Regions from separate parts of the Streptomyces sp. NRRL S-1813 genome, predicted to be linked through region 2. Evidence: riboswitches for the same ligand, from Rfam matches in the RefSeq annotation. Region 2 holds a riboswitch; each other region holds the start of a gene.
What was found. Region 2 has a riboswitch for thiamine pyrophosphate ahead of thiO (glycine oxidase ThiO). Riboswitches for the same ligand answer to the same signal wherever they lie in the genome.

Region 1 (13,049 bases), on a different contig from region 2:
GGCCGTGCGAGGTGGACTGCCCATGGCAGAAGGCCGCAGCGGGTGACTGTCACCTCACCGCTCCGGCCTGGGCCCCCTTAAACGATCTGCCACACTGGACGGACCATGCCTGCACCCGGAGAACTCACTTTCGTCGCGCCGCGCGGGGCCAAGAAGCCCCCGCGGCACCTTGCCGATCTCAGCCCCGTCGAGCGTCGCGAAGCGGTGGCCGCGATCGGGGAGAAGCCGTTTCGCGCCAAGCAGCTGTCGCAGCACTACTTCGCCCGTTATGCGCACGACCCGGCGCAGTGGACCGACATTCCTGCGGCGGCGCGCGAGAAGCTGGCGAGCGAACTGCTGCCGGATCTGATGAAGGTCATGCGGCACATCTCGTGTGACGAGGACACCACGCGCAAGACCCTGTGGAAGCTGCACGACGGCACGCTCGTCGAATCCGTGCTGATGCGCTACCCCGACCGGGTCACCATGTGCATCTCCTCGCAGGCCGGATGCGGAATGAACTGCCCGTTCTGCGCGACGGGGCAGGCGGGACTGGACCGGAATCTGTCGACCGCCGAGATCGTGCACCAGATCGTCGACGGGATGCGGGCGCTGCGCGACGGCGAGGTGCCGGGCGGGCCTGCGCGGCTGTCCAACATCGTCTTCATGGGGATGGGCGAGCCGCTCGCCAACTACAAGCGGGTGGTCGGGGCGATCCGTCGGCTGACCGACCCGGAGCCCGATGGGCTGGGGCTGTCCCAGCGCGGCATCACCGTCTCGACGGTCGGGCTGGTCCCGGCGATGCTGCGGTTCGCCGACGAAGGGTTCAAGTGCCGGCTGGCCGTGTCGCTGCATGCGCCCGACGACGAGCTGCGCGACACCCTGGTGCCCGTCAACACGCGCTGGAAGGTGCGTGAGGTGCTGGACGCGGCGTGGGAGTACGCGGAGAAGTCCGGGCGGCGGATTTCGATCGAGTACGCGCTGATCCGCGACATCAACGACCAGGCGTGGCGCGGTGACCTGCTGGGTCGGCTGCTGAAGGGGAAGCGGGTCCATGTGAACCTGATTCCGCTGAATCCGACGCCCGGCTCGAAGTGGACCGCCTCGCGTCCCGAGGACGAGAAGGCGTTCGTCCAGGCCATCGAGGCGCACGGGGTTCCGGTGACCGTTCGTGACACCCGCGGCCAGGAGATCGACGGCGCCTGCGGACAGCTCGCAGCCTCGGAGCGCTGACCGCCCGCTGGTACCGTGTGATCGAACAAATGCACATTCCGACAGGGGAGCGCCACAGCGCTGAGAGTGCGGAAGCGTCGTAGTCCTACGGTGCCCGCAGACCCTTGAACCTCGCCCGGGTCATTCCGGGTAGGAAGTTCGGTCGTCACTCATGCTGTTGCGCCCCGCCCCAAGCCGCCTCCGCACGTCATCCGACGTCGAGAGCCGCGGACACCGGGCGGGGCCGCGTCTCTTCCTGGCCAGCCAGGAGGAAGTCAGTGAGCATCACCAGCAGGATCACCGTCCCGGCGGTCGCCGCCGCGGTCGGGATAGCCGCGCTCGCCGCCTGCGGTACGCCGGGCGGCGGGGCGGACGCCAAGACCGTCACGCTCGTCAGCCATGACTCGTTCAACGTCTCCCGGTCCGTCCTGGCCGCCTTCGAGAAGGAGAGCGGCTACAAGGTCAAGATCCTCAAGGGCGGAGACGCCGGCAAGGCCGTCAACCAGGCGATCCTGTCCAAGGGAAATCCCCAGGGCGATGTGTTCTTCGGCATCGACAACACGCTGCTCTCGCGCGGTCTGAACGAGGGCGTCTTCAGCCCGTACGAGGCCAAGGGGCTGGCGAACGTGCCGGCCGGGCTACAGCTCGACAAGGGCGAGCACCGCGTCACGCCGCTCGACTACGGCGACATCTGCGTCAACTACGACCGCGGCTACTTCGCCCGGCACAAGACCGCGCCGCCGAAGACCTTCGACGACCTGCTCGAGCCCCGGTACAAGGGGCTGCTGGTCACGGAGAACTCCGCCACCTCCTCCCCGGGGCTCGCCTTCCAGCTCGGCACCATCGCCAAGTACGGACAGGACGGCTGGCAGGACTACTGGAAGAAGCTCAAGGCCAACGGCGTCGAGGTCGTCGACGGCTGGGAGCAGGCCTACTACGAGCGGTTCTCGGGCTCCGCGGCCGGCAAGGGCAAGGGCGACAAGCCGCTGGTGGTCTCCTACGCCTCCAGCCCGCCGGTCGAGGTGCTCGGCAAGAAGCCCGCGCCCAAGGAGGCACCCACCGGTGTCGCCACGGGCACCTGCTTCCGCCAGATCGAGTTCGGCGGTCTGCTCAAGGGCGCTAAGAACGCGAAGGGCGGTAAGGCGCTGCTGGACTTCCTGGTGAGCAAGGAGTTCCAGGAGGACGTACCGCTGAAGATGTTCGTCAACCCGGCGCGCAAGGACGCCAAGGTGCCGGAGCTGTTCACCAAGTACGGCGCCACGATCGACGAGCCGACGACGCTGCCTCCGGAGACGATCACCAAGAACCGCGAACAGTGGATCAAGCAGTGGTCCTCGCTCGTTCTGAAGTAACCCGCAGCCGGCGCCCCCGGCCCGCGCGGGGAACGGCGGTGCGGCTCGGCCTGATGGCGCTGCCGCTCGCCTTCTTCGCGCTGTTCTTCGCCTATCCGGTCGTGGCGATCGTCGGGCGGGGGCTGAAGGACGGCGGGCAGTGGCAGCTCGCCCGGTTCGGGGCGGTGCTCGGCGACCCGGATGTCGTTCATGTGCTGTGGTTCACCGTCTGGCAGGCGGCCGCTTCCACGGCGCTGACGCTGCTGATCGCACTGCCCGGCGCCTATGTCTTCGCGCGCTTCGACTTCCCCGGCAAACAGCTGCTGCGGGCGGTGGTGGCCGTGCCGTTCGTGCTGCCGACCGTCGTCGTCGGCTCGGCCTTCCTGGCACTGGTCGGGCGGGGCGGGCTGCTGGACGAGCTGTGGGGCCTGCGCCTGGACACCTCGGTGTGGGCGATTCTGCTGGCGCACGTCTTCTTCAACTACGCCGTGGTCGTACGGACCGTCGGCGGGCTCTGGGGGCAGCTCGACCCGCGCCAGGAAGAAGCGGCGCGGGTGCTGGGAGCCGGCCGGTTCGAGGCCTGGCGGCGGGTGACGCTGCCGGCCCTGGGGCCCGCCGTCGCGGCCGCCGCGCTGATGGTCTTCCTCTTCACCTTCACCTCCTTCGGGGTGGTGCAGATTCTGGGCGGGCCCGCCTTCTCGACGCTGGAGGTGGAGATCTACCGGCAGACCGCGGACTTCCTGGATCTGCCGACGGCCGCGGTCCTCACCCTGATCCAGTTCGCGGCGGTGCTGGGCGTGCTGGCGCTGCACGCCTGGACGGTGCGGCGGCGGGAATCCGCGCTGCGGCTCGTGGCACCGTCGCAGACCGCACACCGGCCGCGCGGCCGCGGCCAGTGGACGCTGCTGTGGGGGACGCTCGCCGTCATCACCGTCCTGCTGATCGCGCCGCTGGCCGTGCTCGTGGAGCGGTCGTTCGCCGGGCCGGACGGCTATGGGGCGGTGTTCTACACCTCGCTGCGGTCCTCCGCGTCCGCCGACAGCACCTTCACCGTCGCGCCCCTCGACGCCCTGTGGAACTCCCTCGCCTACGCGGCCGCGGCCACCGCGATCGCGCTGGTGGTGGGCGGGCTGGCGGCCGCCGCGCTGACCCTGCCCCGGCTCCGCAGGGGCCCGTCCGGACGGACGCCCCTGGCCGGCCGGTTCGTCCGCGGCTTCGACGCGCTGCTGATGCTGCCCCTCGGGGTCTCCGCGGTGACCGTCGGCTTCGGGTTTCTGATCAGCCTCGACGCACCCCCGCTCGATCTGCGTGCCTCGTGGTGGCTGGTGCCGCTCGCCCAGGCACTGGTGGGGGTGCCGTTCGTGGTCCGGACGATGCTGCCGGTCCTGCGGGCGATCGACAGGCGGCTGCGGGAGGCGGCCGCCGTGCTCGGCGCCTCGCCGTGGCGGGTGTGGCGCGAGATCGACCTGCCGATGGTGCGGCGGGCCCTGCTGATCGCCGCGGGCTTCGCCTTCGCCGTCTCGCTCGGTGAGTTCGGGGCGACGGTCTTCATCGCACGGCCGGACCAGCCGACGCTGCCGGTCGCCGTGGCGCGACTGCTGGGACGTGCGGGAGAGCTCAACTACGGGCAGGCGATGGCCTTGTCGACCGTCTTGATGGTGGTGTGCGCCGGCGTCTTGCTGGTACTGGAGCGCCTGCGCCCCCTCGACCAATCCGGGGAGTTCTAGATGACGTCACGGGCCGGGACCACGGCGCAGGAGCTGCTACGGCTGGGCGGGGTGACCGTCCGCTTCGGCACGGCGGGACGTCCCGCGCTGGACGCGGTGGATCTGGACGTCGCGGCGCACGAAATCGTGTGCGTCCTGGGGCCGAGCGGCAGCGGCAAGTCCACTCTGCTGAGAGTGGTCGCCGGACTCCAACAGGCCGACGCGGGGCAGGTGTTGCTGGAGGGGCGCGAGCAGGCCGGGGTGCCCACACACCGCCGCGGCGTCGGCATGATGTTCCAGGACCACCAGCTCTTCCCGCAGCGCGATGTCGAGGGAAATGTGGCGTTCGGGCTGCGGATGCGGCGCTCGGCACGCGGCGACCGGGAGCGTACGGTCGCCGAACTGCTGGACCTCGTCGGGCTGCCGGGCGCCCAGCGGCGCGCCGTGGCCTCCCTGTCCGGCGGCGAACAGCAGCGGGTCGCACTGGCCCGCGCGCTGGCTCCCCGCCCCCGCCTGCTGATGCTGGACGAGCCCCTCGGCCAGCTCGACCGCGGGCTGCGCGAACGGCTGGTCGTCGAACTCCGCCGCCTCTTCCGCGAATTGGGCACCACCGTCCTTGCGGTCACCCACGACCAGGGGGAGGCCTTTGCGCTCGCCGACCGGGTCGTGGTGATGCAGGACGGCCGGATCGCGCAGACCGGCACCCCGTTGGAGGTCTGGCAGCGTCCCGCCACGGAATTCGTCGCCCGTTTCCTCGGCTTCGACAATGTGGTCGAGGCGACGGTGCAGGGCGAGGCCGCCGCCACCCCCTGGGGCAAGGTGCCGGTCCCGGACGGTACGGCGGACGGGCCCTGCCGCCTGCTCGTCCGGCCGGCCGGGGTACGGCTGACGGCCGCCCCGGAGGGCCTGCCCTGCACGGTCGCCGCCCGTACCTTCCGCGGTACCCATGTCGCGCTGCTGCTCCGGCCCGCCGGCGGACCGCAGGTGGAGGCGGCCTGCGCGCTGCGGGACGCGCCGGAGGTGGGGGCGCGGGTGGGCATCGCCTTCGCGGCGCAGGACGTGGTGGTGCTGGACGCCTCCGGCACCGCGGGCTGACGCCCTCAGCGGGCCGCCACCTCCGTCTGCCGCTCACCGGCGGCCGGCGATCCGGGCTCCGTCTCCGGCTCCGGTTCGCCGTACCAGGCGACCGCGACGGCACCGGCCACGGCCACCACGAACCCGAGGGCGGCGACCCAGGCGAAGCCCGGACGGGAGGAGTCGCCCAGCCACAGCACCCCGAGCATGCCGGGGACCACCGTCTCGCCCACCACCAGCGCCGCCGTGGCACCGTTCACCGAGCCGATCTGGAGGGCGACGGTGTGCAGATACATGCCCCCGATGCCGGCCACCAGAATCGCGTACAGGGCGGGGTCGCCGAGCAGGGACGGCAGATGGAAGGGGGCCACCCCGTTCAGTACCCGTACGCCGATACCGAGCGCGCCGAAGCCCAGACCGGAGAGCAGGCCCGCGAGGATCGCGGCCCGTCCGCCGAGCAGGCGCACGAGCAGGGTGCCGCCGCCGATGAGTACCACCGAGGCGGCGAGCAGCCACCAGTGGGCGGCGATCGGTGTGTGGCCGCTGCCTTCCGGACCGGCGGCCGTGGCCAGCAGCACCAACGCCCCGCACACCACGCCGATGGAGGTCCACTCCGCCCGGTTGAGCCGGATCCCGAGGAGCTTGATGCTCAGTACGGCAGTGATCACGAGGTTGGCGCTGATCACGGTCTGGGAAAGGAACAGCGGCAGCAGTCTGGCGGCCAGCGCGCCGAGCCCGAACCCTATGAAGTCCAGCACGGTGCCGACCATGAACTCCCAGGTCACGGCGGCTTTCGCGGTGGAGGACAGACTGGGGCCGCCGTGCTGGGTGACACCGGTGGTCGACGCCTCGGCCGCTTCCCGGCGGGCGGACTTGCGTGAACCCACCGCCTGTAGGACCGAACCCGTGCCGTAGCAGGCCGACGCCGCTACCGCCGTCAGAAGGCCGATGATCACCAAGAGCTCCGTTCGCCCGCTGTCTGTCTTACTGTTCGTTGCCCGGCCTGGCAGACGCGCATTTCAGGACGGGAGTTGCCTCAGGTGGGCGGTACACCGAGTGGTCGGCGCACCGAGGCGGTGGGGGCCTGGAGGAGGACGGGGCGGAAAAGTGAGCCTCCCTCCCGGAACCGACGACCGGGACCGGCCTCGGGCCTCAGGGCGCATGAGTACGGGTACTCATGCCGCGGCCGACCAGACTACGCATACTCGCGCCATGCACACGGAATCGCCGGGTTGCCCGGACTGCGGAATGCCTCTGGGGTCACCTCCGCCCGCTTGGTGCACCCGTTGCCGGCTGCCCCTGACCGGGCCGGACGCCCTGGCGTTGTGGCAGGTCACAGGAGAGCTGCGCGCGCTGGACGCACGCAGGCAGTGGCTGGCGCAGCGGCAGCACGAGCTGCTGGCCGCGCTGCGGGTACGCCGGGACGCACCTGCGGGGACGCAGGTGAGCGCTCCGGTGGGCGTTCCCGTGGGCGAGGCGGGTGCTTCGGTGCGGGAGATCTCCGCGCCGTCCGCCCGGACCGCGCTGCTGATCGTCGGCGGAGTGCTGGTGGTCGTCGCCGCGTTGGTGTTCACCGTGGTGAGCTGGGGACGGCTGGGCATCGGCGGGCGGGCCGCCATTCTGCTCGCGCTGACCGCGTGCGCGCTCGCACTGCCCCGTCCGCTGCGGCGGCGGCAGCTCACGGCCACCGCCGAGGCTTCGGCCGCGGTGGGACTCGCCCTGGTGCTCCTGGACGCCTACGCCGCCCGGCAGGCCGGACTCGGCGGCCTGGACCGCGTCGGGCCGGCGGGCTACTGGGCGGTGGTCACCACGCTGACGGCGGTGGGGGCGGGGGCCTACGGCTGGTGGCAGCGGCTACGGATCCCGCTGCCCGTGGGATTCCTGACAGCGCAACTGCCGGGCCTCCTGGGCACTACGGCCTCGGGCGGAGCGGTCGAGGACTACGCGACCGCGATGATCGCCACGGCCGCGATGGACTTCGCGGCCCTGTACGCGCTCGCCGCACACGCCGCCACCGGGCCTGCCGGGTTCCGCGACCGGCTGGGCGGCGAAGGAGCCGCCACCGCCCTGGTCACGGGGGCCCGGGTGATCGGCGGCGGATGGGCGCTGCTGGGCGGGGCGCTCGCGGCGGCGCACGCGACGGGCGCCCCTGCACCGGCCGAAGTGCTGCGGGCCTGGGTGCCGTTGGGGCTGCTGGTGCTTCTGGGGACGGCGCTGTGCCGCGGCTTCCGCACATTGCCGTTCGCGCTGCGCTGTGGCGCCGAGGGCGTGGCCGTCGTGGCGTTGATCGTGGCGGTCGGAGCCGGCTTGCGGTGGGTCGTGCCCTCGGGCTGGGACGTGGCCGGATACGCGGCACCGGCGGCGCTCGTCATGGTGTGGGCGGCGGTGTCCGGTGTGCGCAGCGGCCGGTGGGCGAAGCCTGCGGCGGGCGGCCCGTTCGCACCGCCGCCCGAAGCCGCGGCCGCGGCGGGAGAGCTGGCCGCCGCCTCGATCATGCTGCTGCTGGCCGGTGTGGTGGTGCTGCCGGAACTCGTGCACGCCCTCACCCGGCCCGTCGTCCCCGGCATCATGCTCTGGCTCGACGGTCAACCGCCGCGGTGGAGCTGGCAGCTCGCGACCGCGCCGCTGTTCGTGCTCTGGCTGGCCGCCTCCGTCCTGGCCACCATGGCCGTACTCCGTGCCCGTGCCGTCGGCGACGGGCACCTGGACCGACCGGCGACCGCGCTGTGCAACGCCGCAGCACTGGCCGCCGTCCCCGCACTTCTCCTGATGCCGGTCGCGGTGGGGCTGCCGTACGCCTGGGTGCTTGCGGCCGCCGCTGTGGTGACCGTCGCCGTAGCGGTGGATGTCGTGCGCCGGCCGGGGGCCGCACTCGTACCGCGGCTGCTGGCGCTGGCCGCGAGCGGCGCGCTCGCCCTGCTGTGGTCGTCGGCCGACCGGGCCGCCGTGCTCGCGGTGTGCGGGACCTTCGCCGTGTCAGCCGCGGTACTCGCCCACGTCCTCTCGGCGCCGACCGCCTCGCCCGCCGAGCGCGCGACGGCGCGTGCCGCGGGGGCGTTCGCCGTCCTCGCCCTGGGCGTCGAGGCGTTCGCGTCCGGACGCACCGCCGGCCTGCCCGGGCACCTCGCCGCGTTCGCGGTACTCGCGGTCGCGGCCCTTGCCGCCTGCGCCGCAGCGGTGTGGCACCGGATCCCGGGGCGCGAGCAGGTCTCCACGGCCGTCGAGGGCGCCGGGTATGTCCTTGCCGCGACCGCCCTCGCCCTGACGGCGTCTCACCCCGACGCGCTGAGCGTCGCCCTCGCCGTGTCCGGGGTCGCGGGCCTGGCCCTCGCGCTGCGCCCGGACCGCCGCCGCGCCGCACTCGCCGGAACCGCCCTGCTCATCGCCTCCTCCTGGGTGCGCCTCGCCCTGGCGGACGTCACCTTCCCCGAGGCGTACACGCTCCCGGTCACGGCAGCCGCACTGGTCATCGGCCACCGCCGCCGTACGAGCAACCCCGAGACGGGCTCCTGGCCCGCCTACGGCGCGGGGCTGAGCGCGACCATGCTCCCCAGCCTCAGCGCCGCGTTCAACGACGGGAACTGGGTGCGCCCGCTGCTCCTGGGCACGGCGGCCCTGCTCGCCACCGTGGTCGGGGTACGCACCCGCCTCCAGGCACCGCTGGTCGTCGGCAGCGGCGTACTCGTGCTGGTCGGGGTGCACGAACTCGCCCCGACCGTGGTCCAGGTGCTCGGCCTCGTCCCCCGCTGGGTGCCGCTGGCCGCTGCCGGCCTGCTCCTGCTGCTGCTCGGGGCCACCTACGAGAAGCGGATCGACGAAGCCCGACGCCTGCGCGACACGGTGCGCAGCATGGGGTGAGCCTCCGGCACGGGCCCTGCGTTCCGGGTGGCGCACGCAGACCGGACCGGACCAGACCTGACCGGCTGCGGGATTTTCCTCAAGGCCCGGCGGCAGCGGGGCCTTGGACGAGGGGTGTGCCGCCGCCCGGTCAGGAAGGCGCCCCCTCCGTGAGGCGGGCCAGCGCCTCGGGGGCTTCGTCCACCGAGTCGACCAGCGCGATCCGGGCCGCCATCGGGCGCTCCGCCGCCAGCGCCTGGAGCAGCGGCCAGGCGGGGAGCTTCTCGGTCCAGTGCACGCGGTCCACCAGCACCATCGGGGTCGGCCCGCCGCGCGACTGGTAGTAGTTCGGGGTCGCGTTGTCGAAGATCTCCTGCACGGTCCCGGCCGCGCCCGGGAGGAAGACCACGCCGGCGTTGGAGCGCGCCAGCAGGCCGTCCTCGCGCACCGCGTTGACGAAGTACTTCGCTATGTGGGACGCAAAGGCGTTCGGCGGCTCATGTCCGTAGAACCAGGTGGGGATGCCGGCCGAGGTGCCGCCGCCGGGCCAGGTCCGCCGTATGTCGAAGGCGGCCCGTGCCCACTCCGTGATCGAGGGCGTGAAGTGCGGCGACTTGGCGAGGAGTTCCAGCGCCGAGTCGAGCATGCCGTCCTCGAAGGGCGCGGCGTACGCCCCGAGGTTCGCCGCCTCCATCGCGCCGGGGCCGCCGCCGGTCGCGACGGTCAGCCCGTTGCGGGTCAGCCGGCGGCCGAGCCGGGCCGCGCCCGCGTATGCCGCGGAGCCGCGCTCCAGGGCGTGGCCGCCCATGATGCCCACCACCCGGGCGCCGGCGAGGTGCTCGTCCAGGGCATCGGACACGGCGTCGTCGTGGATGCCCCGCAGCATCGAGGCGAAGATGTCGCCGTCCGCTTTGGTCTGTTCGAACCATTCGTACGAGCGGGCGTCCGGGGTGGCGTCATAGCCGGCGTCGGCCAGCCCCTCGAAGAGTTCGTCCGGGCTGTAGAGGCCGCCCCGGTAGGGGTCGAACGGCAGGCCCGGTACGGGCGGGAAGACCAGGGCGCCCCCGGCTCGTACCTTGGCGGCGGCGTCCGGTTCCATGGCGCAGCCGAGGAACACGGAGTCCGTGGTGTCCGCGCCGAGCAGCGCGAACGTACGGTCCGTCAGATCGACCGACTGGACGCGGTGTCCGGCGAGGCCGCCCGAGGCGATGACCCGGTCGAACTCCGCCAGGGATTCGATCTCGTAGTCGCGGTTGTCGTCGTGGGCGCGGGGGCGGCGGGACGCTGAGGGCTGAGAATTCGACTGCACGTCCGTCATGTTAGGACCGCGGGGTCCCGGCCCGGGGGCCGAGGTGCCCGCCCCGGCGCCGTGCGTCCGGCGGCTCCCGCGTGCGCTCCGGGTCCCGGGCGCACAGGGGCCGGGGCGTGGAGAGCCGTGAGCCCCGCCGGGGCCCCGGCCCCCGCCCGCTCAGCTCAGTGCACGAGCGGAAGCGTGGCCATTTCCGCGACCGTCCAGGTCAGCGGAGCCAGGACGACCACCAGGGCCAGAGCGCGCAGGGCCGCGGCGCGGTGCAGGACGGAGGCGGAGGCGCCCAGGCGCCGGAGGGCGGCCGTGGTGTGGGCGCGGGCCGAGCGGGATTCCAGTGCGGCGGTGAGCGCGCTGGCGGTGACACAGGCCAGGACGACTGCCGCGCCGACCGCGGTGAGCGGACCGAACGGGCGGGAGGGCGAGGCCTCGTACACCTTCATGGCGGCGTACGCGGCGGAGGCGACCGCGCACAGGACCCCCAGAGGGCGCCCGAGGCGGTGCGACTCCTCCTGGAGCACCCGCCCGGACAGCAGACGCAGCGCGCCGGGACGGCCGGCGCAGAGGAGCCGGCCGCACAGATGCACCAGGCCGGGGCCGGCCAGCACGAGGCCGAAGGCCGACAGCGCCCAGCCGGCCAGCACACCGGGAGGGCTGCCGATCAGCCGGCCGGGGAGCGGCAGCAGTCCGCCGTGGCCGCCGGTGCCGGGGCTGGTGTACGCCTCGATCGCCAGGCCCGCCGCTGCCAGGGCGATACCCCAGGGGAGACCGGAGGGCGGGGCGGTCCTGGGGCGGGCCTCGGCCCCGGTCTCGGTGGCGCCTGCCTCGTGGCGGGGGCGCAGCGCGACGGCGGTCGCGGCCGCGGCGGTCAGCGGCACGGTCGCCAGCAGCATGAGGGCGCCGACGAGCGGCACCGGATGGCCGGCCCCGAGCAGATCGGCGTCGAACCCGGCAGCGGACGGGCCGCCGAGGTCGCCGCGGAGCCGGAGGAAGACCAGCAGGGCGAGGAAGACGCCCAGCAGGCAGGTCAGCGTCGTGGAGACCGTGGCGAGCAGGGTGAGACGGAGCGGGCCCAGGCCGGCGGCGGTCATACCGCGCTGGAGACGGGCCGCGGGATCCGTACGGGCCGTGGACACCGCGAACTGGGCGGTGGCGGCGAGCGGGGCCGTGCACCACAGCAGGCGTACCAGTGACTCGTCGGCCGCGGACGGGTGACCCGCGGCGTGGCCGACCGTGGAGAGCAGCAGGAAGCCGGTGCCGGCCGCCGCGACGGCGACGGCGAGGCGGCGCAGCAGGACGAGGGGGTGCGAGCCGCGGGCTAGACGGAGAGCGAGCACGCTGCCCTGCTTTCCTCATCGGAGGACCCGGCGGTGGCGGACGCGGCGGTCGAGGGGTGGCCGTCGAGGAGCGCGAGGGACCGGTCGGCGAGCGTGGCGACCTCGGGGTCATGGGTCGCCAGGACGACGGTGATCTGGTGCGAGCGGGCCGCGGTGGTGAGGGTGCGCAGCACCTGGGTGCCGTCGGAGCGGTGCAGCGGGGCGGTCGGCTCGTCGGCGAACAGCACCTGGGGGGTGGTGGCGAGGGCACGGGCGATGGCGACGCGCTGGCGCTGGGACTGGTCGAGCTGCCGGGGGCGGCGGCCGGCGCACATGCCCACGTCGAGGCGGTCCAGCCATTCCACGGCGGTGTGCTTGGCGGAGCGGGTGGCGGTGCCGCGGAGCAGGAGGGGGAGGGCGGCGTTCTCCCAGGCGGTGAGCTCGGGGACGAGGTGCGGTTCGGTGTCGATCCAGCCGAACCGGTCCAGACGCAGCCGTTCGCGGCTCGGGGAGGAGAGCGTGTGCACGGGGGCGCTGTTGAACCAGATCTCGCCCTCGGACGGGACGAGTTGACCGGAGAGACATTTCAGGAGGGTGGTCTTGCCACTGCCGCGCGGGCCGGTGACGGCGAGGATCTCGCCTTCGCGGACGCCGACGGAGACTCCGGCGAGGGCGGAGGTGCCGCCGTGCGTGTGGTGCAGGCCGCGGGCCCAGAGAACGTCGTTGTCAGGCGGGGCCACCATCTGCGCACCTCTTGTTGTAGGCGTCGAATCGTTCCCCCGACCGGGTGAACGACCATGGAGGGTATCGGTCACTAGCACGGTAAAGACTGGTGACCCCCGGTATTCGACGCTTGGCAGCACAACGGCCCAGATTCACTCGTATGGCTTGAAGTGAGTGAATCCGGGCCGATGGGTGTTCAGTTGTGCAGGGCTGTACCGAGGGGTGGCCCTGGGATCAGAGCTTGGTCCAGGCCTCGGTGAGGACGGAGCGCAGGATCTGCTCGATCTCGTCGAAGACCGGCTGGTCGGCGATCAGCGGCGGCGCGAGCTGGATGACCGGGTCGCCACGGTCGTCGGCGCGGCAGTAGAGACCGTTGTCGTACAGCGCCTTGGAGAGGAAGCCGTACAGGACGCGCTCGGTCTCCTCGTCGTTGAAGGACTCCTTGGTGGTCTTGTCCTTGACGAGCTCGATGCCGTAGAAGAAGCCGTTGCCGCGGATGTCGCCGACGATCGGCAGGTCGTGCAGCTTCTGGAGGGTGTTCAGGAAGTTGCCCTCGTTGTCGAGG
Region 2 (13,049 bases):
CGGCTCAGTAGCGGTCCCCGGCCGCCGGCTCAGTAGCGGTACTGCTGCCCGTCGTACCCGGGCTGCTGGTACGGCGGGTAGGGCTGCTCGGGCGGCAGTTCGCCGTCGCGCTGCTGGGGGACCCAGACGCCGCCGGGCGGTGTCTCGCCGTACCCCTGGCCGAGCGGCTGTCCCTGGGCGTCGTACTGCTGCGCGGCGTAGGGCTGCTGGGCGTACGGGTCGGCCTGCTGGTAGGGGTCGTAGGACGCGGAGTACTGCTGGCCGCCGAGGTACGGATCGGCGTAGGGCGCCTGCTGGCCCTGGCCCAGGCCGTCGCCGTACGCCGCGTAGGGGTCGGCATAGGGGTCCGCGTAGGGATCGGTGTAGGCGCCCTGGCCGGCTCCGGTCTGGTCGTAACCGCCGCCGTACGCATAGCCGTTGCCGTCACCGTTGCCGACGGCGCCGTTGTAGGCGTCGTAGCCGCCGTAGCCGGGCTGCTGGATGCGGGCGTCGGGGCTGTAGACGCCGTACTGGCCGGTCTCCTCGGGCATCGGCTGCGGGGCGTAGACGGCGGTGGCGTCGGGGCGCCCGAAGTCGTCCGGGACGGCGAACGCCTGTGTGGCGTAGGCGCCTTGGTCCTGCTGCTGATCCTGGTACGGATCCTGGGCGCGGTAGCCGTCATTGCCGTTGTAGTCGTAGAAGCCCTGCCCGACGACTGTCTCCTGCGCGGCGAAGGCGTCCTGCCCCGCAACGAAGGTGTCCTGCGCGGCAAAAGCCTCCTGCCCCGCAACGAAGGTGTCCTGCGCGGCGAAGGCGTCCTGCCCCGCGGAGGAGCCCGGCCCGCCGTAGGAGCCACGCCCCGCGGAGGTGTCCACGCTGCGGAAGCCGCCGGTGCTCTCGAAGGTGTCCGGGCCCCCGTCGTCGAACTGGCCGGGACGGGCGGTGGGTGCCACCGCCTCCAGGCCGGAGACCTCCAGGGTCGGTTCGGCGGGCGGCGGCGAAGAGGGGCGGGCCCGGCGGCGCCGGCCGCTGTCGCCGGACGCCCCGGGCTTGCCGCCCAGGGCCCAGCCGGTGGTGAAGCCGCGGCGGAAGGAGAGCGTCACATTCGTCTGCCCGATGGCGAAGGCGACAAGTCCCAGCCCGATCACGGCTATTGACGGGACGATGACGCCGATGACCACGCCGAGGAAACCGGTGAAGGCCAGCAGCCGCCAGCGCAGCCGCGCCTTGTTCTGGAGCAGGACCTCACCCAACAGCCACAGAGCGACCAGGCCGAACGCGATGTAGAGGACCGTCCAGCCCATATACGCCCCTCTTCCGCCGCTCGCCGGCAACCGTGATCAGGACTGCTGGTGCAGCCCCAGATTCTCGTAGATTTCCAGGGTCGCCGTGGAGTGGTTCAGGGTAATGAAGTGCAACCCGGGAACATCCTCGGCCATCAAGCGTGCGCACAGTTCCGTTGCGTACTCGATACCAATGGAGCGTACCGCCGCCGGGTCGTCCTTGACGGCGAGGATGCGCTCGGCCAGCTCGGGCGGGAAGGCCGCGTTGCTGAGCTGAGCGAACCGCTCGATCTGGCGCACGTTCGTGACCGGCATGATCTCCGGAATGATCGGCGTCGAGCAACCCGCGGCCGAAACCCGGTCCCGCAGCCGGAAGTAGTCCTCGGGATAGAAGAACATCTGGGTGATGGCGAAGTCCGCGCCGGCCCGGCACTTGTCGACGAAGTGCGCCACGTCCGTGTCCCAGTCCGTCGAGCGCGGATGCATCTCGGGGAAGGCCGCGACGCCGACGCAGAAGTCGCCGGACTCCTTGATCAGCCGGACCAGGTCCGCCGCGTAGCCGATGCCGTCGGGGTGCTCGACCCACTCGCCCATCGGGTCGCCGGGCGGATCGCCGCGCAGCGCGAGCATGTTGCGGATCCCGGCGTCGGCGTACTGGCCGATGATGTTGCGCAGGTCAGCCGTGGAGTGATTGACCGCGGTCAGATGCGCCACCGGGGTCAGGGTGGTGTCGGTGGCGATGCGCTCGGTGGCGCGCACCGTGCCGTCACGGGAGGTGCCGCCGGCGCCGTACGTCACGGAGACGAACGTCGGCGAGACGGCCTCGATGCGGCGAATCGCGTTCCACAGGGTCCGCTCGCCCTTCTCCGTCTTGGGGGCGGCGAACTCGAACGAATACGACTGCTTACCGGAAGCAAGCAGGTCGCGCACCGTGCGGGCGCGATCAGTCCTGGTGGAAGCTGTACCTAGGGCCATACCGGCAGGTTAACCACCGGCCGGGCGCACACCAACCGCGTCCGGCGTAATGCCTGGTTGGTCGGGTTGATGTCCACTGGGTGGACATTTTCCGGTCGCCCGGACGTCAGGAGACCGCCTGCCGCCCGAAACCGCGCGAAGTGATCCTCGTCACCCGTCCCCGCGGGTCGACCCGGATGGTGCGGAGACGTCCTGGGCGTCCCAGGTCCGGATGCGCTTCGCCAGTGCGGCGGCCGCCGCTCCCGGGTCGTCCGCTTCCGTGATCGCGCGGACCACGACGACCCGTCGGGCGCCCGCCGCCAGCACCTCGTCCAGATTCCCGGCGTCGATCCCGCCGATCGCGAACCAGGGGCGCTGGGGGGCGCGGGCCGCGGTGTAGCGGACCAGGTCGAGGCCGGGGGCGTGGCGGCCCGGCTTGGTGGGTGTCGGCCAGCACGGGCCCGTGCAGAAGTAGTCCACGCCGGGCTCGGTGAGCGCGGCGTCCACCTCGGCCTCGGCATGGGTGGAGCGGCCTATGAGGACGTCCGGGCCCAGGAGGGCGCGGGCGGCCGGGACCGGCAGATCGCCCTGCCCGAGATGCAGCACCGCGCTGCCCGCCGCATGGGCGACATCCGCGCGGTCGTTGACCGCGAGCAGCTTGCCGTGCCGCCGGCAGGCGTCCGCGAAGACCTCCAGATGCCGGAGCTCCTCGCCGGCCTCCATGCCCTTGTCCCGCAGCTGGACGATGTCCACGCCCGAATCGAGCACCGCGTCCAGGAACTGCGGGAGGTCGCCCTGCCGCCGACGGGCGTCCGTGCAGAGGTAGAGCCGGGCGTCGGACAGGGCCGGGCGTGCGGTGGTCATCGGGCGGCTTCCCCCCAGGTGGGGGGCGTACGGGCCGGGCCTTCCGGTCCGTACGCCCCGCGGATGCGGTTACGGATGCTGGTGCGGTCGCCTGCTGGGAGCGGGCCGCGCCAGAGGTGTCAGACGGCGAGCGCCTGGGCCCGGCGCTTCACCTCCGTGCCGCGATTCTCGCGCAGCGCCTGGGCGGGCGTGCCAGGCAGGCTCTCATCCGGGGTGAACAGCCACTCCAGCATTTCCTCGTCGGTGAAGCCGTCGTCCTTGAGGAGGGTGAGGGTACCGACGAGGCCCTTGACCACCTTGTCGTCCTGGATGAAATCGGCGGGCACATGCAGCGCCCTGTTCTCGCCGCGGCGCACCGCGATCAGCTGGCCCTCCTTGACCAGCTGCCGCACACGCGTCACCTCGACGCCGAACTGTTCGGCGATGTCGGGGAGGGTGAGCCAGGCGGGGACGAGTCCATCGATGTTTGCGTCAATCTCGGTCACAGGACAAGCCTGCCACCTCGCACTGACAGCCGGTAGCCGGGCATCGCCATCAGGGGCTTCCTCACACCGGAGGGTGACAGCAGACCCCCGGGCGACCGACGGCACGGACCGCCCCGGCTACAGCGCCGCGGCCTTCAGCGGCAGGGACGCGTTCGCGGCCCGCTCCCGGTCCAGCGCCACGCCCCGCTCGATCAGCTTGCGCCCCTGGGCCAGATCCCGCGGCCGCCCCACGGCCAGCAGCGCGACGAGCCGCCCCTCCCGAAGCCAGATCACCGACCAGGCGGCCCCGGTCGGATCGCCGCGCCAGACCAGCTCGTCGGCGTCCCCGTGATGGCCCGCGTACTGCACGAACCGCCCGAACTGCTCCGACCAGAAGTAGGGGACGGGATCGTAGGCCACCCCTTCCGCCTCGCCGCGGGCGATGTTCTCGGCGACCGTACGGGGGCCCTGGAGGGCGTTGTCCCAGTGGTGGATCAGCAGGCGGGTGTCGTAGCGGGCCGACGGGAAGGAGGCGCAGTCGCCGACCGCGTAGACATCGGCCACGGAGGTGCGCAGCTGCTCGTCGGCCAGTACGGAGCCGTCCTGCGGCGAGACCTCGATGCCCGAGCCGGCCAGCCAGCCGGTCGCGGGCCGGGCCCCGATCCCGATGACCACCGCGTCGGCGGGCAGCGTCGTGCCGTCCGCGAGGGTGACCGCGCCCGCCGTGACGGACGCGACCCGCGCGTGGGTGCGCAGCTCGGCTCCGGCGTCCGCGTACCAGCCGGTCATGTGGGCGGCGACCTCGGCGGGCAGCGCACCGGCCAGCGGGCGGTCGGCGGCCTCGACGACGGTGACCGCGCAGCCCGCCTCACGCGCCGCCGTCGCGAACTCGGCACCGATCCAGCCGGCGCCGACGACCACGATCTCGTGCTGGGCGGCGAGCACCGGCCGCAGCCGCTCGGCGTCGTCCAGGGTGCGCAGCAGATGGATGCCGGGCAGGCCCTCGCTGCCGGGCAGCACGATCGGGGCGGCGCCGGTCGCGATGACCGCGTAGTCGTAGGGGACCGGGCCGACTGCCGTCTCGATCACGTGGGCGTCCGGCACCAGGGCGGTGACCGGGCGGCTGAGGTGGAGTTCGATGCCGAGCCCGGCGAAGTCGATGTCGAAGGTGGAGCCCTCGGCCTTGCCCAGCAGCACCGCCTTGGACAGCGGCGGACGGTCGTAGGGCTGGTGGGGCTCGTCGCCGAGGAGTGTGATCGCGCCGCGCCAGCCCTGTTCGCGCAGGGCGACCGCGGTCTGCGCACCCGCGATTCCCGCGCCGGCGATCACCACGTGCGGCGTGCGGTCAGGGGCCTGGGAGGACTTGCTCTGCTCGCTCACCCGATCACTCTAGGACGGTCTGTGACGCCGCTCGCAGCAGCGCGCAACGAGATCTCTGACACAGCGTCACCGTCGGCCCGGCCCCGGGCGCCGCCCACCGGCGGCCGGGCGCTGCCTTACGGCGCGTCGCGGCACCGTATTAGGGTGAGCGATACACGCACTCGCGGGAGCCCGGACGCACCGGGCTGAGAGGGAGGCTGGCCGGCCTCCGACCGTACGAACCTGATCCGGGTCATGCCGGCGAAGGGAGGGGCTGGACACCCATGCAGGCATCTGCCACACGAGCGAATCCCACCCCGCGGAGCCCTGATGTGCTCGTCATCGGCGGCGGCATCATCGGCCTGGTCACCGCCTGGCGGGCGGCCGTCCGCGGGCTGAGTGCCGCGGTGGCCGACCCCGCGCCCGGAGGCGGCGCGGCCCGGGTCGCGGCCGGGATGCTGGCCGCGGTCACCGAGCTCCACTACGGCGAGCAGACCCTGCTGGGCCTCAATCTCGCCTCCGCGCGGCGCTACCCCGGGTTCACCGAGGAGCTGGAGGAGGCCGCCGGGCAGCGGATCGGCTATCGGCGCTGCGGCACGCTGGCCATCGCGCTGGACGCCGACGACCGCGCCCACCTGCGCGAACTGCACGCCCTCCAGATCCGCTCCGGACTGGACTCGCAGTGGCTCACGGGACGTGAGTGCCGCCGCCTGGAGCCGATGCTGGCCCCCGGGGTACGGGGCGGGCTGCGGGTGGACGGCGACCACCAGGTCGATCCGCGCCGGCTGGCGAGCGCCCTGCTGGCCGCCTGCGAGCGCTCCGGGGTGGTCTTCCACCGGAGCGCGGCCGTGCGGCTGACGGTTGACGGCGGCCGCGCCTCCGGCGCCGAACTCGCCGACGGCACACGGGTCCCGGCCGGTCAGGTCGTCCTGGCCGCAGGCAGCCACAGCGGCCGGCTCGCCGGAGTGCCCGACGAGGTGCTGCCGCAGGTACGGCCGGTCAAGGGCCAGGTGCTGCGGCTCCGGATGCCGGACATGCCCGCGGGCAGCCCGGCCTTCCTCTCACGCACCGTACGGGCCGTCGTACGCGGCGGCCCCCTCTACCTGGTCCCGCGGGAGAACGGCGAACTGGTCGTCGGCGCCACCAGCGAGGAGCTGGGCTGGGACACCACCGTGACCGCGGGCGGGGTCTACGAGCTGCTGCGGGATGCGCACGAGCTGGTCCCGGGCATCACCGAGCTGCCGCTCGTCGAGACCTGCGCCGGACTGCGCCCCGGCTCCCCCGACAACGCCCCCCTGCTCGGGCCGACCGCGCTGCCCGGCTTCCATCTGGCCACCGGCCACTTCCGCAACGGCGTGCTGCTGACGCCGGTCACCGGTGACGCGATGGCCGAGGTGCTGGCCACCGGCCTCCTCCCCGAAGAGGCCCGCCCCTTCTCCCCCGCGCGCTTCACCCCCACCACCCCGGGGCCCGAGCGCACCCGTGCCCCACAGGAGCAGGCCGTATGAACGCCGCCACCCCCACCCCCACCGTCTCGGTGTCCGTCAACGGCGAGGCCCGCGAGGTCCCCGGCGGGCTCACCCTCGACCGGCTCGTCGCGACCCTGTCCAAGGCGCCCGCCGGGGTGGCCGCGGCGGTCAACGAAATCGTGGTGCCGCGCACCCAGTGGCCCACCACCCCGCTCGGCGACGGCGACCGCGTCGAGGTGCTCACCGCGGTCCAGGGAGGCTGACCCGCAGACATGACCGACACCGCAACCCTCCGGGGGACGACCCCCACGGCGTCCCCCGACGACTCCGCCGCGGGTTCCGACCCCCTCACCCTCGCCGGCACCGCCTTCACGTCCCGTCTGATCATGGGGACCGGTGGCGCGCCCAGCCTCGACGTCCTGGAGCGGGCGCTGCTCGCCTCCGGTACGGAGCTGACCACGGTCGCCATGCGGCGGCTGGACCCGACCGTGCAGGGCTCGGTGCTGTCCGTACTGGAACGGCACAAGATCAAGGTGCTGCCGAACACCGCGGGCTGCTTCACCGCGGGCGAGGCGGTGCTCACCGCCCGGCTCGCCCGGGAAGCGCTCGGCACGGACTGGGTCAAGCTTGAGGTCGTCGCCGACGAGCGCACCCTGCTGCCCGACCCGATCGAGCTGCTCGATGCCGCCGAGACCCTGGTGGACGACGGTTTCACCGTGCTGCCCTACACGAACGACGATCCGGTGCTGGCCCGCAAGCTGGAGGACGTGGGCTGTGCCGCGATCATGCCGCTGGGCTCCCCGATCGGCTCCGGTCTGGGCATCCGCAACCCGCACAACTTCCAGCTGATCACCGAGCGGGCCGGTGTCCCCGTCATCCTCGACGCGGGCGCAGGCACGGCCTCGGACGTCTCACTGGCCATGGAGCTGGGCTGCGAGGCGGTGATGCTGGCGTCCGCGGTCACCCGTGCGCAGGAACCGGAGCTGATGGCCGAGGCCATGCGGCACGCGGTCACGGCAGGCCGGCTGGCACACCGCGCGGGCCGGATCCCCCGCCGCCACTTCGCCCTGGCGTCCTCCCCCACGGAGGGCGTGGCAGAGCTGGACCCTGAACGCCCGGCCTTTTGAGACCCATCCCACGTTGTTGGCTGTCCCGCCGTGGTGGTTTGTCACCGTTGCGCCTGCGGCGGGCGGGTGGTGGTCGGGTGCGGTGACGGCCCTACGGACTTCGTCCTTCGGTCCGTCCCCTCCCGTGGGTGGAGAAGTGAACGTGAGTGGGGGCGGGCCACTCCGAGTCGTCTCTGTGCGACCCACAAGGCGCACCACACCACCTACGTACACCCCCACCAGCCTTCCCCCACCCCCCAACGGGAGGGGACGCGCCGCAGGACGAAGTCCGCAGGAGCGGCACCGCACCCGACAGCCCCGCGCAGCGACCCCGGCCCGCCCGCAGGCGCAACGGCGAGCAACCAACCACGGCGGGACAGCCGACAGCGTGGGCAAGGCCAAAACGTGGGGGTCACGAGCCAACGCGCAGCGACCCGTAGACTCGTCTGCCGTGGATACCACCCTTCAGGACCCGCTCGTGGGCCAGCTGCTCGACGGCCGCTACCGCGTCCAGGCGCGTATCGCCACAGGCGGTATGGCCACGGTCTACCAGGCCATGGACACCCGGCTCGACCGCCTGCTCGCGCTGAAGGTGATGCACCCGGGCCTCGCCTCGGACGGGGCGTTCGTCGACCGCTTCATCCGTGAGGCGAAGTCGGTCGCCCGGCTGTCGCATCCGAATGTGGTGGGCGTCTTCGACCAGGGCACGGACGGTACGTACGTCTATCTGGCGATGGAGTATGTCGCCGGCTGCACGCTGCGCGATGTGCTGCGCGAGCGGGGCGCCCTCCAGCCGCGGGCCGCGCTGGACATCCTGGAGCCGATCCTGGCCGCTCTGGGGGCCGCGCACCGCGCCGGCCTGGTGCACCGCGACATGAAGCCGGAGAACGTCCTGATCGGCGACGACGGCCGGGTCAAGGTCGCCGACTTCGGGCTGGTGCGCGCGGTGGACACCAACACCACCGCCTCGACGGGCTCCGTCCTGGGCACCGTCTCCTACCTCGCCCCCGAGCAGCTGGAGCACGGCACGGCGGACGCCCGGGTCGATGTCTACGCCTGCGGTGTGGTGCTCTACGAGATGCTGACCGGCGGCAAACCGCACACCGGCGGCACCGTGGCGCAGATCCTCTACCAGCATCTGCACGAGGACGTGCTGCCGCCCTCGGGGCTGGTGCCCGGTCTCGCGCCGCAGCTGGACGAGCTGATCGCGCTGGCCTGCGCCCGCGATCCGCAGCAGCGTCCGCAGGACGCCGTGGTGCTGCTGTCCCGGGCGCAGGAGGCTCGGGCGCACCTGACCGACGCACAGCTGGACATCGTGCCGCCGGAGGCCAAGGAGCTGCCCGCGGGCGGCGACGGGGCGGGCGACGGCACGGAGCGTACGGACGTGATACCCCGCACCGACGACGCGGAGCTGAACCGCACCAGCCGGCTGGAGGTCCCGTCGGACGAGCAGACCACGCGGCTGCGGCCGGTGCCCGCCGCCGCGCCCCGTGGCGGGCTGCTCCAGCGGCGGCGGCTCGCCACCGTCATCGCGGCCGTCCTGCTGGTCCTCGGGGCGGGCGCGGGCGTCTGGTACATCAACTCCGGCCAGTTCACCACCGTCCCCGCGGTGCTGGACATGACGCAGGCCAAGGCCGAGAAGACCCTGCGGAACGACGGTCTGGGGGTGAAGGTGGTGCGCGGCTTCAGCTCGAATGTGGAGCGCGGCCATGTCATGAAGACGGATCCCGCGAACGGCAAGCAGATCCGTGGCACGGGCACGGTCACCCTCACCATCTCCCGCGGCCCGGAGATCGTCGACGTCCCGGATCTGTCCGGCACCCCGGTCGCGGACGCCAAGCGCAAGCTGCGCGACCGCGGGCTGGTCCCGGGCACGGTGACCCGCGAGTTCAACGAAGAGGTCGCCAAGGGCTCGGTGATCCGTACGGACCCGGCCGGCGGCAGCAAGCGGCGGCCCGACACGGCGGTGGGCCTGACCGTCAGCCGCGGCACCGCGATCGACGTGCCCGGAGTGCTCGGCAGCGACCGCACCGACGCGGTGTCCACGCTGCGCGCGGCCGGTTTCCAGGTGCGCTTCGCCGAGCAGCCGGTCTTCTCCACCCAGGACAAGGGCACCATCGCCCGGCAGACCCCGGTGGAGGGCGGCAAGCTCGGCAAGGGCGACACCGTCACCCTCACGCTCTCCAAGGGCCCGGAGATGATCCCCGTCCCGGATGTCACCGGCAAGAACGTCGATGATGCCAAGAAGCAGCTGACGGACCTGGGCTTCCAGGTCGAGGTGGACAAGCCTCTCCTGTTCCCGCAGGACACGGTCGACAGCCAGTCCGTCGACCCGGGCAAGAAGGCGCCGAAGGGCGGCACGATCACCATCAAGCTCAAGGGCGCCCTGTAGGGCCCGCCGGCCGTGCCCCACGGCTGCCGTCCGGCGGGCGTGGGGCACCTGGCACCCTGGGAGGGTGAGTACCTCCCCCGAGGGCGCCGATCAGCGCGCCCGTGCACGTAATCCGGTCGGCGGCCATGTGCCGGTGGCCGGCGGCCTGGCGAAGGTCGGCATTCCCTACGCCCACGAGATGGGCGACGAGGTCGTTCAGGTCTTCGTGGCCAATCCACGCGGCTGGGCGACGCTGCCCGGCAACCCCGCACAGGACGAGGCCTTCCGGGCCGCCTGTGCACAGCGGGGAATCCCGGCGTATGTCCATGCGCCCTATCTGATCAACTTCGGCTCGCACACCGAGGCGACCGTCGACAGGTCCGTGGACTCGCTGCGCCATTCGCTGCGCCGCGGCCGGGAGATCGGCGCGCTCGGGGTGGTCGTCCACACCGGCTCGGCGACCGGCGGGCGCCCGCGTGCCACGGCAATGGCGCAGGTCAGGGAGCGGATGCGGCCCTTGCTCGACGAGCTGACGCACCCGGATGACCCCTGGCTGCTGCTGGAGCCGACGGCCGGACAGGGGGCGTCACTGTGTGCGCTGGCCGAGGATCTCGGTCCGTACTTCGACGCGCTGGACCGGCACCCCAAGCTGGGGATCTGCCTCGACACCTGCCATGCGTTCGCGGCCGGGCACGACATGGCGGCGCCGGGCGGGACGAAGGCGCTGCTGGACGAGCTGGTGGAGGTCGCCGGCGAGGGCCGGCTGAAGCTGATCCACGCCAATGACTCCAAGGACGTGGCCGGCGCCCACAAGGACAGGCACGAGAACATCGGCGCGGGTCACATCGGCGCGGAGCCCTTCGGCGAGCTGTTCCGCCATCCGGCGACGGCCGGGGTGCCGCTGGTCGTCGAGACCCCGGGCGGCAAGGAAGGGCATGCGGCGGACGTGGCCCGGCTCAAGGAGCTGCGCGCGTACTGAGGCCCCGGGAGCGTACGGGATCAGAGCTCGGGGCCGTCCCCGGGCTCTTCCTGGTACGAGTAACGCTGCTCGCGCCACGGGTCGCCCAGGTTGTGGTAGCCGCGCTCCTCCCAGAAGCCGCGGCGGTCGGCCCGCATGTATTCGATGCCGCGGACCCACTTGGGGCCCTTCCAGGCATACAGATGCGGAACGATCAGGCGCACCGGGAATCCGTGCTCCGCGGTGAGAAGCTCACCCGAGCGATGCGTGGCGAAGAGGCACTTCTCCGCTGCGAAATCCTCGATTCGCACATTCGAACTGAAGCCGTACTCGGCCCACACCATGACATGGGTGACGTCGGGTGCCGGCGGCGCGAGTTCCAGGATGGTCCGGGTGCTCACCCCGCCCCATTCGGCTCCCAGCATGCTGAATTTCGTCACGCAGTGCATATCGGCGACGACCGTGGTGTACGGCAGTGCCGTGAATTCCTCGTGCGACCAGCAGTGCTTGGCGCCGTCGGCGGTGGCGCCAAATGCCCGGAACTCCCAGCGTTCGGCGCGGAACTTCGGCACCGGCCCGTAATGCGTCACCGGCCAGCCCCGCTGTAGCCGCTGGCCCGGAGGGAGCTGAGGAGGCTCCTCTTCGCGGCTTTCCGGCTGACCCATGCCCTCCATGTTGTCAGACCGGAAGGGGTGCCGATGACCAGGGAGGGAGGGATTCGGGCAACTCGCACTAAGCATGCACTTACTGGACGCCCTGGTCACAGCGGTGCGAGGATGCGCGGCACCTGCCCAGTTTCTCGCGTGGAAGGAGCCCGCAGCCATGCAGGGCGACCCCGAGGTCATCGAATTCCTCAATGAGCAGCTGACCGCCGAGCTCACCGCGATCAACCAGTACTTCCTGCACGCCAAGATGCAGGAGAACTTCGGCTGGACGAAGCTCGCGAAGTACACCCGCTCAGAGTCCTTCGACGAGATGAAGCACGCGGAGATCCTGACCGACAGGATTCTCTTCCTTGAAGGTCTGCCGAATTACCAGCGGCTGTTCCATGTGCGGGTCGGCCAGACGGTCACGGAGATGTTCCAGGCCGACCGGCAGGTCGAGGTCGAGGCCATCGACCGGCTCAAGCGCGGTATCGAGGTCATGCGCAACAAGGGCGACATCACCTCGGCGAATATCTTTGAGGACATCCTCGCGGACGAGGAGCACCACATCGACTATCTCGACACCCAGCTGGAGCTGGTGGAGAAGCTCGGAGAGGCGCTCTACATCGCCCAGATCATCGAGCAGCCGAGCTGAGCGAGCGGCCGGATGTCCACCCTCCGCCATGCCCTGTCCGGCAGCGGGAGGCCCCCGTCGCCGCTGAGGGCTACGCGGCCTCCGAAAGCGCCGCGGGCTCCACTGCGTCCGCCTCCACGCCCAGCGGCTCGGGCGCGCCACCGTCGATGAGTTCCCGGCGGGGGCAGGCGCTCCGGCCGAGCAGTGCCTGGATGCGGCGCACACAGCCGCCGCAGTCGGTGCCGGCCTTGCAGGCCGAGGCGATCTGGCGGGGAGTGCAGGCGCCGGTATCCGCGTGGTCACGGACCTGCTGCTCGGTGATCCCGAAGCAGGAGCAGACGTACACGCGGTTTCACCTCCGTGGCGGCCACCTCAGATCCGACTGATCTTGAGTGAGGTAACCCTTACCTTACCTGTCTCGGCAGGTGCTGCACAACGCAGTGGGGCGCGGATCACAGGATCCGCGCCCCACTCTTGTCTTGCCTCTGCCCATCAGTGCAGGTCAGCGGCCGACCGCCTCACTGATCGCGGTACATCTCCGCCACCAGGAAGGCCAGGTCCAGCGACTGGCTGCGGTTGAGCCGCGGGTCGCAGGCGGTCTCGTAGCGCTGGTGGAGGTCGTCGACGAAGATCTCGTCGCCGCCGCCCACGCACTCGGTGACATCGTCACCGGTCAGCTCGACGTGGATACCGCCCGGGTGCGTACCGAGGCTCTTGTGGACCTCGAAGAAGCCCTTGACCTCGTCCAGCACATCGTCGAAGCGCCGGGTCTTGTGGCCGGAGGCCGCCTCGAAGGTGTTGCCGTGCATCGGGTCGCAGATCCAGGCGACCTGCGCGCCGGAGGCGGTGACCTTCTCGACCAGCTCGGGGAGCTTGTCGCGGACCTTGTCCGCTCCCATGCGGGTGATGAAGGTCAGCCGGCCCGGCTCACGCTCCGGGTCGAGCCGCTCGATGAGCGTCAGCG
Region 3 (5,141 bases), on a different contig from region 2:
CCAACGGGCGCCCTTCGCCATGGTCGCGGCCAGCACAGACATCGGACTCAATCATCTAGGGCCCGCGACCACCCCGGGCGGGGACGGCGGAAGGCCCCTACCTCCTCGGTAGGGGCCCTCACCCACAGCTGTCCGAACTCCGGCTAGTCCGCGATCGGCAGGTATACGCGGTTGCCCGCCGCCGCGAACTCCTTCGACTTCTCGGCCATCCCGGCCTCGGCGTCGATCGCCAGATCACCCCCGTGCTCGCGGCGGATGTCCTGACTGATCTTCATCGAGCAGAACTTCGGGCCGCACATCGAGCAGAAGTGGGCCGTCTTCGCCGGCTCGGCGGGCAGCGTCGCGTCGTGGAAGGCGCGGGCCGTGTCCGGGTCGAGAGCCAGGTTGAACTGGTCCTCCCAGCGGAACTCGAAGCGGGCGTCGGAGAGCGCGTCGTCCCACTCCTGGGCCCCCGGGTGCCCCTTGGCCAGGTCGGCCGCATGGGCCGCGATCTTGTACGTGATGACGCCGGTCTTGACGTCATCGCGGTCCGGCAGGCCCAGATGCTCCTTGGGCGTGACGTAGCAGAGCATGGCGGTGCCCCACCAGGCGATCATCGCCGCGCCGATACCGGAGGTGATGTGGTCGTAGGCGGGCGCGATGTCGGTGGTCAGCGGGCCGAGCGTGTAGAACGGGGCCTCCTCGCAGATCTCCTGCTGGAGGTCGATGTTCTCCTTGATCTTGTGCATCGGGACATGTCCCGGGCCCTCGATCATCGTCTGTACGCCGTGCCGCTTGGCGATGGTGTTCAGCTCGCCGAGCGTCCGCAGCTCCGCGAACTGCGCCTCGTCATTGGCGTCCGCGATGGAGCCGGGGCGCAGACCGTCACCGAGCGAGTAGGTGACGTCGTAGGAGGCGAGGATCTCGCAGAGCTCCTCGAAGTGCGTGTAGAGGAACGACTCCTGGTGGTGCGCCAGGCACCAGGCGGCCATGATGGATCCGCCGCGGGACACGATGCCGGTCTTGCGGCGGGCCGTGAGCGGGACGTATCGGAGCAGCACACCGGCGTGCACCGTCATGTAGTCGACGCCCTGTTCCGCCTGCTCGATGACAGTGTCCTTGTAGATCTCCCAGGTCAGCTCCTCGGCCTTGCCGTCGACCTTCTCCAGCGCCTGGTAGAGCGGGACGGTGCCGATGGGGACGGGGGAGTTGCGGAGCACCCATTCGCGGGTGGTGTGGATATTGCGGCCGGTGGACAGATCCATGACCGTGTCGGCGCCCCAGCGGGTCGCCCAGGTCATCTTCTCCACCTCCTCCTCGATGGAGGAAGTGACCGCCGAATTACCGATGTTGGCGTTCACCTTCACCAGGAAGTTCTTGCCGATGATCATCGGCTCGATCTCCGGGTGGTTGATGTTGGACGGCAGCACCGCGCGGCCCGCCGCGATCTCGTCGCGTACGAACTCGGGCGTGACGTTCTCGCGGAGGGCGACGTACTCCATCTCCGCGGTGATCTCGCCGCGCTGCGCGTACGCGAGCTGGGTGACCGCGGCGCCGTCACGGCCGCGGCGCGGCTGGCGGGGGCGGCCCGGGAAGACCGCGTCAAGGTTCTTGAGTCCACCGCGCGGCGAGGTGTGCTTGAGGCCGTCGTCCTCCGGCCGCATGGGGCGACCCGCGTACTCCTCGGTGTCGCCGCGGGCAATGATCCAGTTCTCCCGCAGCGGCGCCAGACCGCGGCGGACGTCGGTATCGATATGAGGGTCGGTGTACGGCCCTGACGTGTCGTAGAGCGTCACGTCCTTGCCGTTGGTGAGGTGCACCCGCCGGACCGGGACCCGGAGGTCCGCGCGCGATCCGGAGACATAGCCCTTGTGCCAGCCGATCTGCGGCTCACTGCCGCCGTCGGCACCGTTTCCGTTTTCGGGCGTGCGTGCATCCTGCAGAGTCATGAGACCCAACTCCCTACGCCGGCATTACCCGGTAACAGGTTCGGCGGTCGACGCAGCGGCTTCCGTCCATGGGCGTTTCACGTGAAACGCCGCTGGGACGAAGGTCAGCGCCCTCTCAGCCCGGTGCTCCGAGCTCCCGCGATTGCAAAGGTGGCACCACGGTAGCGGCCGATGTGGCGGGGTGAACAGGGGGCCCCACGAGTTCTTGCGATGATCGGGCGGTGAGCCCTCACGAGTCCCACCACCAGTCCGCCGTGCACTCCCATGCGCACGGCCATGGCCCTGCCACGCCGGTCTCCCGGCATCTGCGCAAGGTCATCGCAGCAGTGCTGATCCCCTTCGCGGCTGCGGTGGCGGTCGGTCTGGTCGTGCTGTGGCCAGGCGGTGCGCCCTCCCATAAGCCCTCCGGCGTCGGCTTCGACCAGCCCACGGAGCAGGCCAGAGTCATCAAAGTGGCGGAGGTGAACTGTGCGGATGTCCATGCCGAGCAGCAGCCCCAGCCGCCGTCTCCGACGGGACAGCCACCGACCGGGGGAGCGTCCAAGAGCAAGCCCTGCCAGCAGGCGACGATCAAGGTCACCACGGGAGAGAACGCCGGGCGCACCTTCCAGACGGTGGTGACACCGGACGCGCTGCGCCACTACACCACCGGACAGGACGTGGTGGTGGCGTACTCCCCCAAGGCGCCGAAGGATCTCCAGTACTCGGTCAGCGATGTCGACCGATCGCTCCCGATGTGGGTGCTGGCCGGGATCTTCGCCCTCGCAGTGGTGATCGTCGGCCGACTGCGTGGAGTCCTCGCGCTGGTGGCCCTGGCCGCCAGCTTTGTGGTCCTGACGCTGTTCATCCTCCCGGCGATCCTTCAGGGCTCCAATCCGCTGCTGGTGGCGGTGATCGGCGGAAGCGCGATCATGCTGATCGCGCTCTACCTGTGCCATGGGCTGACGGCCCGTACGTCGGTCGCCGTGCTCGGCACCCTCGCCTCACTGCTGCTGATCGGGCTGCTCGGTTCGGTATTCATCAACTGGGCTCTGCTGACCGGCAATACGGACGACACGACCGGGCTGGTGCACGGTCTGTACCCCGACATCGAGATCCGCGGTCTGCTGCTCGCGGGGATCATCATCGGGTCGCTGGGTGTGCTCGACGACGTGACGGTGACACAGACCGCCGCGGTCTGGGAGCTCAAGGAGGCGGACCAGGCGGCGGGCTGGCGCAAGCTGTACGGCGCCGCTATGCGGATCGGCCGGGATCACATCGCCTCCGTCGTCAACACCCTGGTGCTGGCCTACGCGGGCGCCGCACTGCCGCTGCTTTTGCTGTTCTCGATCGCACAGAGCAGCGTCGGCACGGTCGCCACGAGCGAGGTGGTCGCGGAAGAAATCATCCGCACGCTCGTGGGCAGCATCGGACTGGTCGCCGCGGTACCGCTGACGACGCTGCTGGCAGCGCTGGTGGTCTCGGCGGACCGGAAGGGCCTGGGCGGGCAGGGGAGCAACGGCGGGGCAGGAGCCGGACAAGGATCCGGGGCGGGATCGGGGGCCGGGGTCGCTGCCGGTGCACCGACAGGCACCCCGGAGGGCAGACCCAGCCGACGCGGGGGACGAGGTAAGCGGCGTAAGCAGTGACGGGGCACAAGTGCGGCCCGTGGCAGGCGGCTTCAGGCACGCGACTGGCGCGTGAAAGGGCAGGGCACGGGTCGAGGGCAGCGAAGGGAGGCAGCACAGCCCAGAAGGGGCGACACAGGTGCGCGGGCACGCGGGAGTACCGGCGCACCCGGTATGACGTCGGCGTGGACGGTCCGTCCGGCTCGGGGTCAGCCGGCCGGGGCCTCCGTGAGGATCTGGTCCAGTACGGCTTCCAGGGTGTCGCAGACCTCTTCCTTGCCGAGCGGTACGAGCCGGTCCGTACGGTCCAGGAAGGCGACCAACGGCGCCGCACTCACCCGGAACAGCGCGCGCTCGGCGCCGACCTGAAGGCTGATGAAGACATCGCTGAGGTGTGTGGGGGAGGCAGGCTCGATCCGCACATCACCCTCACCGGACGGCCGGCTCAGGCCGTCCAGCAGCAGCTCCCGGCCGAACGCCCAGGTAACGGGCGCATCTCCGGGCAGATCGAAGGTGAGACGGACGGCGTACGGATCGGCGCTGGCAAAGTCCAGCTGCACCGGAATCCGGAACGCGAGCTCCTCCGAGACGACGAAGCTCATGATCACTTCTGCCTGAACTGTGTCGGTCATCAACCACTGCCCCGCACTTGATCGGAGATGGCCGGGAAACATCCCCCGTAGCCCTATTGGCGCCATCGTCTGCCACGCGCAAGCAGATCACAAGGAGTGAGTTTTCAGATACTGACAGAGAAGGCGAGTGTCGTTAGTGTCGCCTCCGCCATTCTTCGTAGTCGGTCTGTAACAGACCGCAATCGACGCAGTTCGTCCGTGCGCAGGGAAAGCACCGACGCCCCGGCGGCCGCACCGACCTGGACCGGGAGGGCCGGACATGCCGCGCCCAGGGCGTATGTCCGAACCGGGAAAGACCCCTGATGACAACGCACCGTATCCAAACAGTGCCGCAATTCGTCCTGAGATCGCACGGAAAAGGGCGTTATCAACGGGACGGGATGGCGCGCGTGATGCTCTCTGCTCGATACCTAGTCGAGCTGCGCAAGCAGACATTGCCCGATCACGTGGGCGTCTGCGGCGGTACGGAAGTCGGCCCACCTCGCTCCCGCCGAAGACTCCGGGCCCTCGGTGCCCACGAGCCTCGCGACATCACCCTTGCGATAGACGGCGAAGTAGACGGCGGCACCGACTCCTGTCCTGCCACGGCCGGCGCTGCGGAGATCCAGGCCGGTGCCGGCGCCCGGCTCCGGCCCGGCCGGCAGCCTGGACGAGAACCGTATTCGCTGTTCACGATTGCCAACTCCGGCCCCCGCGTCCGCTCACAGCGGGGCACGGGAGCCGGTCGGTGGAGAAACCGCGGCTTACCAGTCGCTCTTCGACGAGGACGATGACGACGAGCCACTGGACCTGCGGACGAGGTAGATGACTCCGGCGATCAGGGCCGCCGCGATGAGGACCTTGAACAGCACGCCGATCAGGAAGCCGAGCGCGGTGGTGATCAGTCCGCCGAAAACCACGATCAGGACGACGGGCACCACGACCCAGGTGACCCACCACGGAAGTCCTGCGAATATCCCCTTACCAGCCACTGC

Region 1: linked by a shared signal. The riboswitch ahead of IF67_RS0136355 (thiamine ABC transporter substrate-binding protein) and the one ahead of thiO (glycine oxidase ThiO) in region 2 are both predicted to bind thiamine pyrophosphate.
Region 3: linked by a shared signal. The riboswitch ahead of thiC (phosphomethylpyrimidine synthase ThiC) and the one ahead of thiO (glycine oxidase ThiO) in region 2 are both predicted to bind thiamine pyrophosphate.

What each region holds. Positions count from the first base shown of each region.
Region 1 is NZ_JOHB01000049.1:21,284-34,332, reverse strand. Features, by position in the region: gene rlmN (23S rRNA (adenine(2503)-C(2))-methyltransferase RlmN) at 106-1,212, shown strand; TPP riboswitch at 1,246-1,366, shown strand; gene IF67_RS0136355 (thiamine ABC transporter substrate-binding protein) at 1,470-2,543, shown strand; gene IF67_RS0136350 (ABC transporter permease subunit) at 2,519-4,249, shown strand; gene IF67_RS0136345 (ABC transporter ATP-binding protein) at 4,250-5,323, shown strand; gene IF67_RS0136340 (hypothetical protein) at 5,329-6,258, opposite strand; gene IF67_RS0136335 (SCO7613 C-terminal domain-containing membrane protein) at 6,515-9,160, shown strand; gene IF67_RS0136330 (LOG family protein) at 9,291-10,448, opposite strand; gene IF67_RS0136325 (hypothetical protein) at 10,613-11,782, opposite strand; gene IF67_RS0136320 (ABC transporter ATP-binding protein) at 11,764-12,504, opposite strand; gene IF67_RS0136315 (aspartate aminotransferase family protein) at 12,719-13,049, opposite strand, start outside.
Region 2 is NZ_JOHB01000040.1:7,406-20,454, forward strand. Features, by position in the region: gene IF67_RS0134190 (hypothetical protein) at 30-1,283, opposite strand; gene metF (methylenetetrahydrofolate reductase [NAD(P)H]) at 1,320-2,237, opposite strand; gene thiE (thiamine phosphate synthase) at 2,388-3,080, opposite strand; gene IF67_RS0134205 (Rv2175c family DNA-binding protein) at 3,200-3,565, opposite strand; gene IF67_RS0134210 (NAD(P)/FAD-dependent oxidoreductase) at 3,683-4,924, opposite strand; TPP riboswitch at 5,078-5,190, shown strand; gene thiO (glycine oxidase ThiO) at 5,188-6,411, shown strand; gene thiS (sulfur carrier protein ThiS) at 6,408-6,635, shown strand; gene IF67_RS0134225 (thiazole synthase) at 6,645-7,499, shown strand; gene pknB (Stk1 family PASTA domain-containing Ser/Thr kinase) at 7,930-9,870, shown strand; gene IF67_RS0134235 (deoxyribonuclease IV) at 9,935-10,828, shown strand; gene IF67_RS0134240 (sulfite oxidase-like oxidoreductase) at 10,849-11,481, opposite strand; gene bfr (bacterioferritin) at 11,630-12,106, shown strand; gene IF67_RS0134250 ((2Fe-2S)-binding protein) at 12,177-12,431, opposite strand; gene IF67_RS0134255 (class II 3-deoxy-7-phosphoheptulonate synthase) at 12,604-13,049, opposite strand, start outside.
Region 3 is NZ_JOHB01000026.1:95,363-100,503, reverse strand. Features, by position in the region: gene thiC (phosphomethylpyrimidine synthase ThiC) at 144-1,928, opposite strand; TPP riboswitch at 1,922-2,078, opposite strand; gene IF67_RS0129135 (YibE/F family protein) at 2,150-3,556, shown strand; gene IF67_RS0129130 (SsgA family sporulation/cell division regulator) at 3,745-4,167, opposite strand; gene IF67_RS43925 (DUF5326 family protein) at 4,911-5,138, opposite strand.